Regions from separate parts of the Geminocystis sp. genome, predicted to be linked through region 4. Evidence: predicted binding sites of a transcription regulator. Region 4 holds the regulator's gene; each other region holds the start of a gene.
What was found. The regulator NtcA, encoded in region 4, controls nitrogen genes in cyanobacteria. The targets are predictions, from matches to a motif close to TTTGTANCNNNNGNTACAAA.
Positions count from the first base shown of each region.

Region 1: ACEW8E_RS12240 (DUF4278 domain-containing protein) is a predicted target of NtcA. The motif match lies at 2,144-2,163, and genes of this name have one in related genera.
Region 2: urtA (urea ABC transporter substrate-binding protein) is a predicted target of NtcA. The motif match lies at 1,844-1,863, and genes of this name have one in related genera.
Region 3: ACEW8E_RS11020 (ammonium transporter) is a predicted target of NtcA. The motif match lies at 2,770-2,789, and genes of this name have one in related genera.

Region 1 covers NZ_JBGSUU010000105.1:45,690-50,212, forward strand. Annotated here, with positions in the region: gene ACEW8E_RS12230 (DUF3887 domain-containing protein) at 1-366, shown strand, start outside; gene eno (phosphopyruvate hydratase) at 380-1,678, shown strand; gene ACEW8E_RS12240 (DUF4278 domain-containing protein) at 1,690-2,079, opposite strand; gene ACEW8E_RS12245 (Crp/Fnr family transcriptional regulator) at 2,581-3,273, shown strand; gene ACEW8E_RS12250 (M61 family metallopeptidase) at 3,320-4,523, shown strand, end outside.
Region 2 covers NZ_JBGSUU010000085.1:60,746-65,268, forward strand. Annotated here, with positions in the region: gene rfbC (dTDP-4-dehydrorhamnose 3,5-epimerase) at 1-100, opposite strand, end outside; gene ACEW8E_RS09765 (class I SAM-dependent methyltransferase) at 121-1,044, opposite strand; gene ACEW8E_RS09770 (TVP38/TMEM64 family protein) at 1,159-1,788, opposite strand; gene urtA (urea ABC transporter substrate-binding protein) at 1,922-3,235, shown strand; gene ACEW8E_RS09780 (hypothetical protein) at 3,292-3,693, shown strand; gene ACEW8E_RS09785 (sensor histidine kinase) at 3,717-4,523, opposite strand, start outside.
Region 3 covers NZ_JBGSUU010000097.1:29,386-33,908, reverse strand. Annotated here, with positions in the region: gene ACEW8E_RS11040 (phycobilisome protein) at 1-78, opposite strand, end outside; gene ACEW8E_RS11035 (hypothetical protein) at 88-492, opposite strand; gene ACEW8E_RS11030 (V4R domain-containing protein) at 489-1,205, opposite strand; gene ACEW8E_RS11025 (pentapeptide repeat-containing protein) at 1,443-2,279, opposite strand; gene ACEW8E_RS11020 (ammonium transporter) at 2,905-4,419, shown strand.
Region 4 covers NZ_JBGSUU010000029.1:3,939-8,461, reverse strand. Annotated here, with positions in the region: gene ACEW8E_RS02225 (chlorophyll a/b binding light-harvesting protein) at 1-316, shown strand, start outside; gene ACEW8E_RS02220 (DUF3084 domain-containing protein) at 523-1,992, opposite strand; gene ntcA (global nitrogen regulator NtcA) at 2,048-2,725, opposite strand; gene fabI (enoyl-ACP reductase FabI) at 2,882-3,667, shown strand; gene dxs (1-deoxy-D-xylulose-5-phosphate synthase) at 3,865-4,523, opposite strand, start outside.

The DNA of each region.
Region 1 (4,523 bases), on a different contig from region 4:
ATTGTAATTTTTAATGATCAACAAGAAGTCATCGGTGTAGATATTCCCACCAATAAAAACATCGAAACTATTGCCACAGAATTTATTAACTCTTTAGTATCTCAAGAATCCGCTCAAGCAAGGGGGTGGTTAAATCCCTTCCTCAAAGAAACCATCTTACCTCAACAGTTACAATCCCGTTGGAATAGCTTTATCCAAGGTAAAGGGGATTTTAAAGGAATTACCAAAACTACCCTTAGAAACGGCTCAAAAGGTGACAATACGGATGTTGTAATTATGGACTTAGAATTTAGCCAAAATAAAGAAAAAGTCTTCGTAATTTTTGACAGTTCTAAGAGTATCATTGGTGTAGATTTTATTCAATAAATTAGGTTTATCCATGTTAGAACAACAATCAATGTTAATTGAAGAAATTACCGCTAGAGAAATTTTAGACTCCCGTGGAAGGCCCACTGTAGAGGCTGAAGTCCGCTTAGAAAATGGCTCTGTCGGTTTAGCTCAAGTACCTAGTGGTGCTTCTACTGGTAGCTTTGAAGCCCATGAATTACGAGATGGCGATCGCCATAGATACGGTGGCAATGGAGTTTTAAAAGCGGTAGATAATATCATCGATAAAATTGAACCAGCATTACTTGATCATGATGCCTTTGACCAAGTTGGGATTGATACAGCTATGATTAATCTTGATGGTTCACCTAATAAAAAAAATTTGGGTGCCAATGCGATTTTAGCCGTATCTTTAGCCAATGCCAAAGCGGTAGCGGGAGAGTTACAAATTCCTCTTTATCGCTATTTAGGAGGCCCTTTAGCTAATGTTTTACCCGTACCCATGATGAACGTTCTTAACGGCGGAAGTCATGCTAATAATAACGTAGATTTTCAGGAATTTATGATTATGCCCATCGGTGCAGAAACTTTTTCTGAAGGTTTACGGTGGGGTGCAGAAATTTTCGCTTGTTTAAGCAAAGTTTTAAAAGAGAAAGGTTTACTAACAGGAGTGGGAGATGAAGGTGGTTATGCCCCTAATTTAGGTTCAAATCAAGAGGCTTTAGACTTATTAATTCAAGCCATTGAAATTGCAGGTTATAAAGCAGGAGATCAAGTTGCCCTAGCCATGGATGTTGCCGCTAGTGAATTTTACAAAAATGGTCAATATAACTACGATGGTTGTGATCATTCTCCCGTAGAATTTATTAATTATTTAGAAAGTTTAGTTGGTAAATATCCTATTGTCTCCATCGAAGATGCTTTACACGAAGATGATTGGGATAACTGGAAATTACTTACCGAAAAACTCGGATCTAAAATTCAGTTAGTCGGTGATGATTTATTTGTTACTAATATCACACGTTTACAAAAAGGTATAGATTTAGGTATTGCTAACTCTATCCTTATTAAACTTAATCAAATCGGTACTTTAACAGAAACTCTCCAAACCATCGAATTAGCTACTCGTAAAGGTTACAGCTCTGTTATTAGTCATCGTTCTGGAGAAACTGAAGATACCACTATTGCCGATTTAGCTGTGGCTACAAGAGCAGGACAAATAAAAACAGGTTCTTTATGTCGTAGTGAAAGAGTAGCTAAATATAACCGCTTATTACGCATAGAACATGAATTAGGCGATCGCGCTCTTTATGCTCCAAAAGTGGGATTAGGCCCTGTATATAGTAAGTAATTAATAATTAATTAGTTAACGGCTAATTGTTGAGATTCTTGTTTCAACATTTCTAATAAATAATCATTGTGGTTTTCTTGTGCCACTTTGATTCTTCTTTCTAAGTTTCTTCTCAAGTTAGATAAATGTACTTGCTCTAAGTTACATTCTGCTACCGTAGTGACAAGATGAGAAGTAGTTATGGGTGTTTTTGTCTCCATCATCAAAGGAATAGCATTAGGGCAAGTACTATAACTCGTACCACGATAGGTTAAAAATAATTTAGGTTGAAGTTGTGGAATATGTTTCGGTAATTTATAATTCCATTCACTACCTCTATATTTGCCGATAATGTCACTTTCTTTCATTTCCAGCACGGAAGTTTCTGATTTATATTGATTGCCACGATATTTCATTTTCATATTATTTTCTCTTTAGGTTGTAGATATAATTTTTTTGTTTAAAATTACTAAAATATTTTTTATTTCTGTATCTATTTTTACATTTGTCGAAAATAAAGTAAAGTTAATGTAAGGAAAACTTAAGATTTCCATAAATATTTTTTGGTTAGTTTCTTATGGCCCATGTCCTTTAATTTTACCATCCGTTAACTATAAAATTTTTGGTGGTGTAAAGGTGTCAGGTGTAAAGGGTTTTAAGTAAAAAAAATACATAGAAAATATATAGCAATATTAAATAATTTGTGGACAATCTTTCCTTTAATTCCCCTCAAGTTTCGGAGGTTAGAGGAGGGAAAACTTTACATTTTTTGATTGACTAATCACCTAAATTCGAGGATATTAAACCTGAAACCTGCTCTCAACGGAAGTAATTTTAAATTAGTTGATGTTTATTGACTAAATCGAGTAGAATGCAGTAGTTCAAGATCTTAAAATCAACTTCTTATATTTAATTAATATTTCATGGAGACGCAAGAAATTAGCGATCTTTTTCCCCTATTCCATAACCTAAATACTGAAACCATAGAATGGCTAGTTTCTATGGCAGACAGTGACAATTATGAATCAGAAGAAGTGATTATTGCCGAAGACGACTGGGGAAAAGCTATTTATTTTATAGTTTCGGGATGGGTAAAGCTAGAAAATATTTATAGCGAAGAAAATGTCACATTAGAAATTATCGGTAAAGGTGGCTGTGTAGGAGAAGCAGGAATTTTAAGTACTCTTAATGGTAATAGTCGAGTTATCGCCATTTCGGCGGTAGAAGTATTAAGTATCTCCGCACAAAGATTTTTACAAATATTATTTCGAGATTCTCAAATACAAAACCGTTTTCTAAAATTGATGGTAAGTCGAGTTACCGAATATCAAAAATATTGTCAATTTCATCGCCAAACAGGAAAAGTAAGATTAGCTACTGTTTTAATTTCCCTTGCAGATAAATATGGTGAAATCACAGAAAAAGGCATTAAACTTTATCCTTTTTTAAAACAAGATTTAGCAGATTTAGCTCAATTAAGTTTAGAAGAATGTAGTCAAATTATGAATAAATTAGAAGAAAAAAAAGTGATTTATCTAAAATCAAATAGTGATATTTTTTATATTTTAAATATTAAACAATTACATCATATTATCGGTAAATTAGGTAATGAATAACTATCAAATATAACTTATAAATTTCACTAATTATTGAAGATAAAACATGAATAAATTAAGTCCAAATATCCATTATTTTATTTCGATGGCTTGTCCAGAATCTCACTTATTTGAAGTAACCTTAAACATTGAAAACTGGCAAGAAAAAACTCTAAATTGTAAAATGCCTGTGTGGACACCCGGCTCATATTTAGTTAGGGAATATTCTCGACATTTACAAAATTTTACAGCTTATTCAACGGTAAATAATAATAAATTAAACTGGAAAAAAACATCTAAAAATAATTGGTTAGTTACTGCAAATAATGAGCAAAATATAACAGTAAAATATCAAATTTATGCTAATGAATTAACTGTTAGAACTAATCATTTAGATGCTACTCACGGTTATTTTAATGGTGCTGCGTTATTCTTTTATATACCTAATTACGAAAATTTACCTCTTACAATTACTATTAATGTACCTTACTCTTCTTGGCAAGTTTCAACATCCCTACCAAAAATATCGTCTTTAGAAAATACCTTTTTAGCTGATAATTTTGATACTTTAGTAGATAGCCCTTTTGAAATTGGTACACAAAAAATTTATGATTTTACCCTAGAAAATAAACCTCATCAATGGGTAATTTGGGGAGACGGAAATATTGACATTCAGAAACTAATTAAAGACACAGAAAAAATTATTAAAACTGAAGAAAAAATATTTGGTAATTTGCCCTATGATAATTACTTTTTCTTATTACATTTATCCGCTAGTGGCTTTGGAGGATTAGAACATAAAAATTGTTGTGTCTTAAATTATCCTCGTTTTGGCTTCAAAAAACAAGAAAAATACTATCGTTTCTTACAATTAGTTGCCCATGAATATTTCCATCTTTGGAATGTAAAAAGAATTCGTCCTAAAGCCTTAGAAAATTTCGATTATGATCAAGAAAATTATACCACTTCTTTATGGTTTTCTGAAGGTACAACCAGTTATTATGACATGATTATTCCCCTCAGAGCTGGTATTTATAATTATCAAACATTTTTCGAGTTATTAAGTAAAGATATTAGTCAATATTTAACAACTTCAGGGCGAAATATTCAACCTTTAAAAGAATCTAGTTTTGATGCTTGGATTAAATTATATCGCCGAGATGCTTATAGTAATAATAATCAGATTTCGTATTATTTAAAAGGGCAATTTATTACTCTATTATTAGATTTATTGATTAGAAAAAATACCGACAATGAAAAGTCTTTTGATG
Region 2 (4,523 bases), on a different contig from region 4:
ATTTAGCGTTAAAACTTTCAAAAAAAAAGCCTCTATCATCGCCAAAAACTTGAGGCTCAATTATTAAAACTTCTGGGATTTTTGTAGCAATAATCTTCATATTTTTAAGGTGATAAAATACTAAATTTTTTGAGCAATAATAGCACGATGACGAGAACTTATAGTAATAATTTTGGGATTAGAAAAACCATATTTAAGAAAAATAGAGTTTATATCTAAACTAAAATATTCGTCTAAATAAGGTTCGGTACTTTTTAATAAAGTTAGCACATAACGAGGCATTTTTTGATAATTATCTGATTGGGGATTCATATCCATAATGCCAAAATAACCTCCTTTTTTGATTAATTTACTAGCAGATAAAATAATATTTTCGGCGGCGGTTTGGGGTAATTCATGAAACATCAAAAAACTAGAAATTAAATCAAAAGATTCTGGATTTAAGTTATTCGATTCAGCGGCGTTATGAATCCAATTTATTGACTTATTTTTTTTCTTACTTTGATAGTTTGCTACGGCTAAAAAGTAAGGCGATAAATCTAAACCAGAGATATTACTATGGGGATAATTTTCTTGTAAGGCAAATGTACTTAAGCCAACACCACAACCAAAATCTAAGATATTTTCAGGATAAAAGGGAATTTCTGAAAGTAACACTTCATGATAATTTTTTCTTAAATTACCATCCCCATCAACTTGAGGAGTTTTAGAATAAATGGTAGAGTGAACACTATAAGCGGCGGATTCTAATTCCCAAGCGGCTTCCCAACTCATGTTACCTTTATCATAGGCGTGAAAAGAGGTGAGATAATAGTCAGGATATATAATATCAGGATTTTCTACGGTTTTAATTTCTTGTTGCCAATCATGATTTTGAAGATTTTTTACATTATCTTCCCACTTGACACCAATGAGATTCGCACGTTTAATAATCATATTACGCGCCCTTGTTTTCGCAAATTCCATCAGGGGTTTAATACTAAGTAATCCATTAATTAATTTAGTGGAAAGGTTGTTATCTGATTTGCTAGTTATTACTGTCATAATCTCACATTTAATCAACAATATATTGTCAATTGTTATCTAATAACGGTGAATAATCAATTATTTGTTATTAATTCTTAATTCCTAAAAATAATAGATAATTCTGGTTTGTTTCTAATTCTTGATTTTTCGATAATATGTAGCGCCGCCTACTAATAAACCTGTCAAGGTTAAAGATAATGTAATGGTTAACATATCACCTTTTTCTAGGGATGAAATTCCTGCTCCCATCATTACAAATGGTAAAATACCGGGTATAGTACCGAAAATAGTACCTAGTAAATATTCCTTCCCACTAACAGAAGTTAAACTAGCACCAAAATTGACAATACCGTAGGGAATTAAAGGTAATAAACGGATAGCAAAAATATACCCCATTCCCCCTTTTTTTATTTCCTTATCTAACCGTTGCAGATGAATACCAAATCTTTTTTTTACCCATTTTCTACCTAAAAATCTACCATAGGCAAAACTTACCATTGCAGCTATTATAGCAGCGATGGCCGTCCAAAGAAGACCCCACCAAAAACCAAAAATCAAACCACCACTAAGATTTAAAGGAGTAGAAGGCAAAAGTAAGATAGTGGCTAAAATATACAGAAAAATATACAAAAAAGGGGCAAATATACCTAATTTAGTCAAAGAATCTTCTAAAAATTCTGGATTAATTCCCCCCATAAAAAAAATGGCTATTCCAGAGATAAAAATACAAATTAACGTCAAAAAAATTAACTGATTTTTCACCCACCACCGCCTTAAAATTTATTATTGTTTACGCTTATCAATATTTTAAAAATAATATGTATCTAAAAATACAAAATATTATTAATCTTATCTTTACCATTGATAAAGTCAAAATATAGAATAATATTAAATCATGTCCAGACTCGGAAGAAGAAAATTCCTTTTATACGGTTCGGCAACTTTAGGTACAAGTTTATTACTAAAAGCCTGTGCCGATGCACCACCTCCTGCAGATAATACCGCTACTACTCCTACAGAAACTCCTCCTGCCACTACCACAGGAGATACAATAAAAGTAGGTATTTTACACTCTCTTAGTGGTACAATGGCCATTAGTGAAACCAGCGTAGTAGAAGCTGAAAAGTTAGCTATCAAAGAAATTAACGCCTCTGGCGGGGTTTTAGGGAAACAAATTGAAGCGATTGTGGAAGATGGCGCTTCAGATTGGCCTACTTTTGCGGAAAAAGCAACTAAACTAATAGATCAAGATAAGGTAGCCACCGTTTTTGGATGTTGGACTTCTGCCAGTCGTCAAGCAGTAAAACCAGTATTTGAGTCTAAAAATCATATGCTATGGTATCCTGTACAATACGAAGGTCAAGAATGTTCTAAAAACATATTTTACACTGGTGCAGCACCAAATCAACAAATTGAACCAGCCGTGGATTGGTTATTAGAAAATAAAGGCAAAGAGTTTTTCTTAGTTGGTTCTGATTATGTATTCCCCCGTACTGCTAATACAATTATTAAAGCCCAATTAGAAGCAAAAGGCGGAAAAGTTGTGGGAGAAGATTATTTACCCCTTGGTAATACTGAAGTTACACCTATTATTGCTAAAATAAAAGCCGCTTTACCTAATGGAGGAGTAATATTTAACAGTCTTAACGGTGACAGTAATGTAGCTTTCTTCAAACAAATTCAAGCAGCAGGTTTGACTCCTGATAAATACCCTGTTATGTCTGTGAGTATTGCAGAAGAAGAAGTTAAACAAATCGGTGTAGAATATCTTAAAGGACATTATGCTGCTTGGAATTATTTTCAAACCGTAGAAAGCCCTGAGAATACAAAGTTTGTAGATGCTTTTAAAGCTGAATATGGTGCAGAAAGAGTGGTAAATGATCCTATGGAAGCTGCTTATATTATGGTATATTTATGGAAACAAGCTGTCGAACAAGCTGGTGGTATTGATGACATTGAAAAAGTGAGAATGGCGGCAGTAGGGCAAGAGTTACAAGCACCCCATGGCGCTATTAAAATGTTCCCTAATCATCATATCTCAAAAACTGTTCGTATTGGACAAGTTAGAGATGATGGTTTATTTGATGTTGTCTATGCTACTGATAAACCTGTTGATCCCATTCCTTGGAATCAGTATGTAGCAGAAACGAAAGGTTATTCTTGCGATTGGACAGATCCCGCTAAAGGTGGTAAGTTTAAAATGAGCTAAAAAATTTCACTAACAATGAACAATTAGCAATTATCTTTCTTTTTTAAAACTTATAAATGACGGAAAAAATAGTTAAAAAATCTCTTAATCTAACTTTAGATTTACCTCTACAATGGACTGAGAAAATAGAACAATTAGCCTTAGAAAAACAACAGCCTTTATCAGAATTAATTACTGATATTATCGGCGTATATTTAAGCTATAATCTTGATGAGATTAATATTAGTAGATTGCAAGAAAATTATCAAGAATTAAACAAAAAAGTTCAAATATTAGAAGCTAAAGATCATTATATTGATAGATTAGAACATCGTTTATTTATTATAGAAAAATTAGTATCTAGTTTACAAACTCAAATTTCACCTTATCATAGAGATAAATCCATAAGTTATACTCCTATTATAGAGGAAGAATTTGAAGACGAACCCGATGAGATTTTAACAGATTTTTTAGAATAATTAGTACCTATAAAAGATAAAAATTATTCTACTAAAGGGAAACTTAAAGTAAAAATACAGCCCTTTTCTGAAGGTGAAACTAAGGTAACTTTACCATTCATTGTTGTTACTAAACTTTTAACAATCGCTAACCCTAAACCTGTACCGCCCGTGTCTCTATTTCTCGCTTCTTCTACTCGATAAAAACGCTCAAAAATACGATTTTGCAGAGTAAAAGGGATACCTATTCCTTGATCATGAATCTCTATTATTACTGATTTATCTTGTTTTAATACAATTTTAATATCGGTATTTTCAGGAGAATATTTAATAGCATTATCGATTAAATTAAGACAAATTTGTTTAAATCTATTACGATCAACTTTTATTTTTATATTACTATTTTCTTCTCTTAAATTAATATTTCTTTTACGATATTGTTGAGTCATAGCTATAATTTCTCTCATTAAATCATTGACTATTACTATTTCTAATTGCATCTGAATATTACCATTATCTGCCCTTGCTAAATCTAACAAATCTTCTAATAATTGTATTGTACGATTAGCCTCTGATACTGCTACAGATAAGGCTTCTTTTTGTATGGAAGTAAGATTTTCTCCTCTTCTTAAGGTACTTTGTAAATATCCTGATACAATAGTTAGTGGTGTTCTTAATTCATGGGAAACATTGTTTAATAATTGTTGTTGATTTTCCCAACTTTCTCCTAATCTCATTAGCATTTTTTCTAAAGTTTGAGCTAGTTTTTTAACTTCACTAGGGCTATTATTAAAATTAATTGATACTTCTTTTAATTTATCTGCTGAGATATTTTCCGCTACATTACAAAT
Region 3 (4,523 bases), on a different contig from region 4:
GGAAAGTTTATTTAAGTCTTCCCCGTTTAAATATTGAAATTCCGCTTCGTGAATCAGTGCTTGTAATTCTGGATACATAATTTTTTCCTAAAATAAATCAGCTAAATCGTTAACATTCAATGATTGAGATTTAATGTTGGTAACATCAGACATTTGAGGCATAGAAGCGATATGGACTTTTTTATTGATGCCTTGATTTTGCCCATGCCATACCATGCGTTGAAAAAACTCCCCTACTGTCATAGTTAAACCGTAAGTAGGTTGATTTATTTCCCCTGATAATTCTTGATTTTCTTTCGTTACTCCTTGGTAGTTATGAAAAATACCTTGCCAATTATGTAAACCGAAAAAATCTTCTACCGTCAAACCTAAATGAATATTTCTGACTACCTTTTCTACTATCACCTCATCCATATCTGGGATGATTTTTAAACCTTGCCAGTTTGCTTTTTGGAAAAAATTTTCAACGGTGACACAGGTTGATGGTATCATTTTAGATATTCTCCATTGACTAATTTTTTCTGAATATCTTTTGCTCCTGCACCCTCATTTTGCCAGAAAGTCGCTGCATCAATACGATCTTGTTTCCCTAATAAAAATTTACAATAGGTTTCACCCATGGAATAACACTGAATTTCAATGCAGTTAAGTTGTTTTTGAATAAAGCGACTGAAAAAACCAGCCATTAAACCAGCGTAAATGTGACATACGGGTTTGCCCACATCCCCTAAAGTGCGCGCCACCGCCGAGTCAAAAATATTAACAAACATAAAGCCATTTTTTTGCTCACTTAAGTCCACATCCCAGTTACCCCATCCCTGAGTGGTAAAAGGCCACCACCACGCCTCAAGAACGTATAATAAATTCATGTCTTTAGGGTTTTTAGGATATTCATATTCAGTGTTAAACCATTGCTCAAAAAACTCAGCGTCTCTAATTCCCCAAGCCTTACCGATATTATACATTACTACACTAGAAGCAGAACCAACTTCCTCTTCTAAACCTTCGATTAATCCCACGATAAAATCTTCAGTTACAAGAACATTTCGAGATTCATTCCAGTCAGTAATATTTCCATTTTTAGTATCAAAATGAAAGAAGTCTTCTAAGGTGTAATGATCATGTTTTTTAGGGTATTTATTCTTCCAAAGATTTTTGGAAATTTTGTCCACAGTACGACTTGATTTTGTAGGTGTAAAAGTCATCTGGTTTTCAATCCTCTTATCGTTATTATGGTGATTAAATTATTAAATTAGTTGTAAATTAATTTACCTTCTGTATTTATTTTAACCAGTTTTTTTATTTCGATCTATTTTTTAAACATTTCGATACAATTCTGATATTATTTGTTATATATTTTATCGTTTAAATATGGTAGAATTAGACGACTAAAATAAATATTAAAAATTAGGAATTATTACTTATTACTTATTACTTTATTCTCAAGCGGCATTCTTTTTAATTAAATATTCTACGGTAAGATTTTTTTCTTCAATAATATTAGGTAAATCTTGAATAATTACGGAAGATTTTTTGATAAAAGCATTCGTCCATTTTTCAAACCATTTTAATTGCATCATGGTGGCTTGATTACTCATTGTACCGCCGAAGGAAATTTTACCTTTTTTATCCATAGAAAATTGTTGTAACCATTCTACGTCAGGGCGAGAATCTTCAAAGTTTTTAGCGGTAATTGTACCACCTAAATAATGACTTGTAATATTGGCTATGGTTTCAAAGTTAGTAATAACATCACCAATACTGATTTTTTTGAAGACAGAATTTTGAAATGAAGAAATTAAAGTCATTCCCAATGCACAAGGGTCAAAACCTTTATCAAATCTGGTACTATTATCATATACAGCACCTTGAAAAATAGCACCATTTAAGTGTGCACCATTCAAGAAAGTACCTGATAAATCAGCTTTCAAAAAATTGGCTTTGGTGAGAAAACTACCCGTTAAATATGCTTCTTTTAGAATTGCTTTTTTAAAGTCAACTTTGCTTAAGTATGCTTTAATTAAATATGCACCCGATAAATTTGCACCCGATAAATTTGCACCACTGAGATTCCCTTCATTGAAGTAGCAGTTACTCAAATTTGCGTTACTTAAATCAGCATCTCTTAAGTCAGCATAACTCAAGTCTGAACCTGACAAATTAATACTTTTAAGGTTACTACCTTTTAAATCTATTCTTCTTAATTGGAGTTTTCTAAAATCTCTTTCTCCTTGATTATATTCTCTTTGAATATCAACACTTCCTCTATTTCCTAACATTCTTTTCTCCCTAAAAATTAAGTGTTATTTTAGATAGCAATAGTATTAAATAAACGTAACTTTTATTATATATACATATATTTAAAAGCCCTAAAATATTTTTTAATTTCAGCTTTTAGTTACTTTATATTAAGCAGTTTGACAATCCATAGCTAAATTGTAACGATATTTCTGAAAAAAATGTCTTGTTTTTTTACAAAACTTTGTTAAAGTTTAATCATCTTATAAATATTTATAAAATAGTAAAAATACTGAGTATTTATACATACATATTTACGGTAAAACTTTTTTAATTTTTGTAAAGATTTCATAAAGTTTATATTTGTTGACTAAATATAAGTCACCAAGTAGTTAGAAATTAGTAATTAGAAATGAGGAATTAGAAAGGAAACGGGGAGAGAGGAAGAATTATTAATCTTAAGTTTCAGGATATTCTTGTCAATCTTTTAGATTATATTTGAAGTTGTTATGACTTTTTGAAAAGGACTTTATTGTATGTTTAGATACAGAAACTATTAAGTAAAAAGTATCAATATTTAACAGTTAATTGACGAGTCGAATCGTTAATTGTTCAATTCCTGTGTAGTTTTAGATCAAATCTATAATAATTAGTCAAATGATACTAATGTCTAAAAAAACAAATAGAAAAGCTAATCGGTTACAAAACCAAGATAGTTTTATACTTAATTCTATAGCTCGTGTTAAAAATTTATTTTCTCCTTATCAGTTAGCTTGTATCCCTTTAACTGCTCTTATTCTGATGGTGTGGAATAGTGCAGCTAAAGCTCAAGGATTTGGACAACCTGAAGATGTGGGACAACTTAAAATTGTATTAGATTCTGTTTTCTTGTTAATTACAGGAACTTTAGTTGTCTTTATGAATGCTGGTTTTGCGATGTTAGAAACAGGTTTCTGTCGTCAAAAAAATGCTGTTAACGTCTTAGCGAAAAACTTAATCGTCTTTGCCATCGCTTCTATTGTTTATTGGGCAATCGGTTATGGTTTAATGTACGGTAATGGTAACGGTTTTATTGGTTTAGATGGTTTCTTCTTTAATGGTAGCAGTCTTCCTTATAGTGACTCAGAAGCCTTTGAAGTCGCTAAAACAATGGTGGATGGTACAGAAGTTGAAGTTAAAACCTTAACAAAAGTACCTGAATCTATTTCTTTCTTTTTCCAATTAGCCTTTGCGGCAACGGCGGCTACTATCGTATCTGGTGCGGTGGCTGAGAGAATCCGTTTCGATGCTTTTTTAATCTTTAGTGTTTTATTAATCGGTATCGCTTACCCCATTACGGGTCATTGGATTTGGGATGGTGGTTGGTTAGCTTCCATGGGATTTCGTGACTTTGCAGGATCAACGGCAGTTCACTCTGTGGGCGGTTGGGCTGCATTAATGGGGGCAGCAATTTTAGGACCACGTCAAGGTAAATACACATCTGATGGTACAGTCCACGCTATACCCGGTCATAATATGAGTATTGCGACTTTGGGATGTTTAATTCTTTGGATTGGTTGGTTTGGCTTTAACCCCGGTTCAGAATTAGCCGCTACAGCTAACGTTCCTTATATCGCCCTTACTACTAACTTAGCGGCTGCCGCCGGTGGCATTACCGCTACGGCTACCTCTTGGGCAAAAGATGGTAAACCAGACTTATCCATGATTATTAACGGTGTATTAGCTGGTTTAGTGGGTATTACTGCTGGTTGTGCTGACGTAACTTATTTCGGTGCTATTATTATTGGTGCGATCGCAGGGGTAATTGTGGTTTTTGCTGTAGGATTTTTTGATAAAACTTTAAGAATTGATGATCCCGTAGGTGCAACTTCCGTACACTTAGTTTGTGGTGTTTGGGGAACTTTAGCTGTTGGTATTTTTAGCACAAATGGTCATAGTTTCGTTACTCAATTAATCGGTGTCTTAACTGTTGGTGGTTTTACCGTTGTACTTAGTTCTATTTTCTGGTACGCCCTTAAAGCAACTGTAGGTATTAGAGTTCATGCAGAAGAAGAAATCAAAGGTTTGGATATTTCCGAACATGGCATGGAGGCTTATAGCGGTTTTGTCAAAGAAGCTGATATTCTTTCTGGTGGTTTTTCCTCTACGGTGGGAGAAGTAAGTTCTGGTATAGAAATGTAATTAGGAATTAGAAAGGAAACGGGGAATGAAAAATGAGTCATAAGTTAACACTGCTTAATTATTTTGTCCGCTCCCTAAATTTCTTAATACGGCAAGACTTTGAC
Region 4 (4,523 bases):
GGAGGCAATTTTATCTTATTCTTTAGGAGGAATTGCTTTAGCTGGATTTGTCGCTGCTTATTTCTGTGCTGTCAATACTTTAGCTTATCCAGTAGAATTTTATGGTCCTGCCTTAGAGGTGAAATTGGGAATCACCCCTTATTTTGCAGATACCGTTCAATTACCTTACGGAGAACATACATCTCGTGCTTGGTTAGCTAATGCTCATTTCTTCCTTGCTTTCTTTTTCTTACAAGGACATTTATGGCATTCTTTACGCGCTTTGGGATTTGATTTTCGTCGGGTAGAAAAAGCACTGGATTCTATCCAAGCCTAAAAACCCATGAGAGAAAAAAGGGTTAATATACTGTCATATATTTAATCCTTTCCTCTCTACAGCTTTAAGACTACAAAAGTTGAGGACAAATTTGGGAAAATAGTCCATAACTAAATTATCAATGATTCTCTTGTTCATTTTATGAGGAACTTTCGCAAACTGTCAACAGTGAAAGTGTCCTCTTTTTTTGTGGTGATTGATAAAGTTTATAATCTCAAAATTTCTTTTCCGTCGGCAATAACTACTAAATTAACTTGTAAAGGCCCTGAAGCATTGGTTTCTTTTCCTGCTACTGCTAAAATTTCATCAATGGATTGATTTGTTAATTTTAAATTTTGAACAAAATTAATTAAAGAAATAATCTTACCATCACCGATGATAATTTGACCTAATAGCCCTTCTTGTCTTGCTCTAAATTGCGCTACAGATATTAAAAAATCTAGCTTTTCTTGTAACTCTTTTCCATTCAAATCATTAGAATCCATGGCAATAGATGCAATAGTTTCATTTTTGTCATAAACTTTTTTATTAGGAGAAACATCAGCAAAAATACGCACTTTTTCTTCTCCTTGAACATAATTACCAGCAGAGACAATTCTAATTAAATATTCTCCATTGTCAGATAATTCTGTTTTAATTTGTTGTACTTGTGCTTTTGTTATTTGTACAAATCTTTGATCTGGGAAATTATTTCCATAGCCTAAAATTTGCATAACACCCCGATTAGCTTCGTTTAAAATACCATCAATTAATTCATCTAAATTAGTAGTTTTATCTGTTTTTACGAGGGTTAAATTTAAAATTTGTCCTTTAACTACCGCAATAGGACGTTCTCTTAAATCTTGATAAGTTTGATAATATTGTTCTAAGATTTCTACTTCTTTGCGAAAAAAGCCTAATTCTTTTTCTAAAGATAATAACTCTTGCTCTTTGGTATTTAAAATTTTATCTTTTTCTGAAATACGTTGATCTAATTTAGAAATTTGTTGATCTCTTGATTTAATATCAGACTGTAATTGACTTTGTTTATTTTTTAAATCTACTAAACTTTGCTCTTGTTTTTGTAAAATTCTATCTTGTTTTTGTAAAATATTTTCTTGTTCTTGAATTTGAATTCGCTTATTATTCAAGTCATTATCTCTTTGAACAATGGACTCTTCTAATTTTTTACTTTGATTTTCTAGTTTTTCTTTTTCTGCTAATAACTTAGTTTTTTCTGTAACAATTTTCTTTACTTCTTCATTTATTTTATTTGTTTGAGCGGATAATATTTTAAGTTGGTTTTGAGTCGTTTTTAATTCTTTTCCTGTGATATTTAATAATTTTTTTTCCTGATTTTGTCTATTTTGAGCTATACTTAATTCCTGTTCTACTCTTTTTTTTTCTCTCTCAACTTTTTCCAATTGTGCCGTAATTTCTCTTCTTTTTTTGAGAATTTCATCTAATTCAAAAACCCCTTGACGCAAAGATTCACTAAAACTAAATAAGATAATTAACGTAGAAGCAGAAATTAATATACCAGTACTAATTGTGATCACAATAGCCGTTTGTTTCGGGCGCAATTGAAATAATCTCAATCTCGCTTTACCTACTTTTGTCCCGATGCGATCGCCTAATGCGGCGATTAAACCGCCCAATATTAACATTGCGGCAACTAAAATATAGGCACTTGTCATCAGTTTATAGAGTTATTTACTCCTCAAATAATCAATCTTTAGAACTTTCTTTAGCTTAAGCAAATTGTTGACTAAGAGCAACAGGATTATGAACTGTAATTTTTTTCTTAGTAATAGAAATCAAACAATCTTGTCTTAATTCACCTAACAAACGAGTTACGGTTACTCTGGTTGAACCGATAGCCTCAGCGATGGCTTGATGGGATAGTTTTAAATCAATAGTAATACCATTAGCAGTAGGTACACCAAAATCTCGACAAAGAATAAGCAAAAAACTAACTAAACGGGAAGCCATATCTCGATGTGCTAAAGTTTCAATCATCAATTCTGTTTGTAAAATGCGAGAAGATAAACCCTGTAACATTAAGCGAGATAACTCAGGATTATCTTTAAGAGAACGTTGAAAATGCTCAATAGGAGCGGATAATAATTCTACAGGAGTGAAAGCTACAGCATGATAAAAACGGTCAGATTTTTGTCCCGTAATCAAAGATAAAACCCCAAAAATACTATTTTCTCGTAGTAAAGCAACAGTAATTTCTTCCCCAGCTTCATATACCCGTGACAATTTTACAGCACCTTTAATTAAAAAATATACCCTTTCAGCAGGATCACCGGGGAAAAATATTGTTTTACCTCGCTCAAATCTTTCCACCACAGGAGTATAAATTCCTGCTCCAATTTGACGAAATACAGATGCTAAAGGTTGTTCTTGAGTTGAAATTGATTGCATAAGGGATAGTTACTTAATAATATTTAATGTTTGAGGGTATAAATGACACTTTCTATAAGAGAATAAGTAATTGTAAACTAGATAACTATCTATAACTTAATTAGTTTAGCGAATTATTGTCAGATATTACAGAAAATTAAAGAAAAAATCAAGAATATGTTAGATTTAACCAACAAAAACGCCCTTGTAACGGGTATTGCTAACAATAAATCCATTGCTTGGGGTATCGCTCAACAACTACACAAAGCTGGAGCAAATATTGGAGTTACCTATCTTCCTGATGAAAAAGGTCGATTTGAGAAGAAAGTAGGAGAATTAGTCGAACCTTTAAAACCTAGTCTTTTTCTTCCTTGTAACGTGCAAGATGATGCTCAAATAGATGAAACCTTTGCTCAAATTAAAGAAAAATGGAATCATATTGATATTTTAATACACTGTTTAGCCTTTGCGGGGAAAGATGATTTAACTGGAGATTTTAGTAATACTTCTAGGGATGGTTTTAAAACCGCTCTTGATATTAGTGCTTATTCCCTTACTCGTTTAGTACAAGCAGCTAAACCTCTTTTAAGATCAGGTGGTAGTATTGTTACATTAACCTATCTTGGAGGAGTAAAAGTTATCCCTAATTATAACGTCATGGGAATTGCTAAATCTGCCTTAGAAATGAGTGTACGTTACCTCGCCGCCGAATTAGGTAGTCAAAATGTAAGAGTAAATGCTATATCGGCTGGTCCTATTCGCACTTTAGCATCTTCTGCTGTTGGTGGTATCTTAGATATGATCCACCATGTAGAAGCCGTTGCACCTTTAAAACGTACCGTCACTCAAACAGAAGTAGGTAACGCTGCCGCTTTTCTCTGTAGTGATTTGTCTAGTGGTATTACAGGACAAATTATTTATGTCGATGCTGGTTATGAAATTATGGGCATGACTCAAGGATAATCCAAGTAAAGAAAGGAGAAAGGAGTAAGGAGAAAGGAGAAAGGAGTAAGGAGAAAGGAGTAATGAGTAATGGGTAATGAGTAAGGAGTAAGGAGTAAGGAGTAAGGAGTAAGGAGTAAGGAGTAAGGAGTAAGGAGTAATTAATTCCTAATTCCTAATTCCTAATTCCTAACTTCCTAATTTCTAATTCCTAATTCCTAACTTTTAACTCCTAACTCCCCATTCCAAGTTACAGATGGTTTTTGAGAGAAAAAAGAAGCTAAAATCTCTTGAGAAATTTGACTACTGGTTAAGCCTAAATCGATCATCGATTCATTGGGTGTTGCATGATCTACTAAAATATCAGGAACACCAAAACGTTTTAATTTCACCATAATATCGTTATCTAATAGAGCTTCTGCCACAGCAGAACCAAAACCCCCCATTAATGATCCTTCTTCAAGGGTGACAACTTTACCAATTTTTTCTGCTAAGGGTAAAATTAATTCTTCGTCAAGGGGTTTCACAAAACAAGCATTAATTACAGTGGCCTCAATACCATGTTCTCTTAAAATTTCCGCAGTTTGCATAGCGGTATTAACCATCGTGCCATAACCTAGTAATAAAATATCATCACCGTTGCGCAAAATTTCTCCTTTACCAATTTCGATTTCTTCCCAACCTTCCTCAGCTAAAGGTACACCTAAACCATTCCCACGAGGATAACGCATGGCGATCGCACTATCAGTATAATTAATACCTGTCACCATCATTCGCTGTAATTCCGCTTCATCTTTAGGGGCCATAATTACAAGATTAGGAATACAACGCAGATAAGAAATATCATACATTCCTTGATGAGTAGGACCATCAGCGC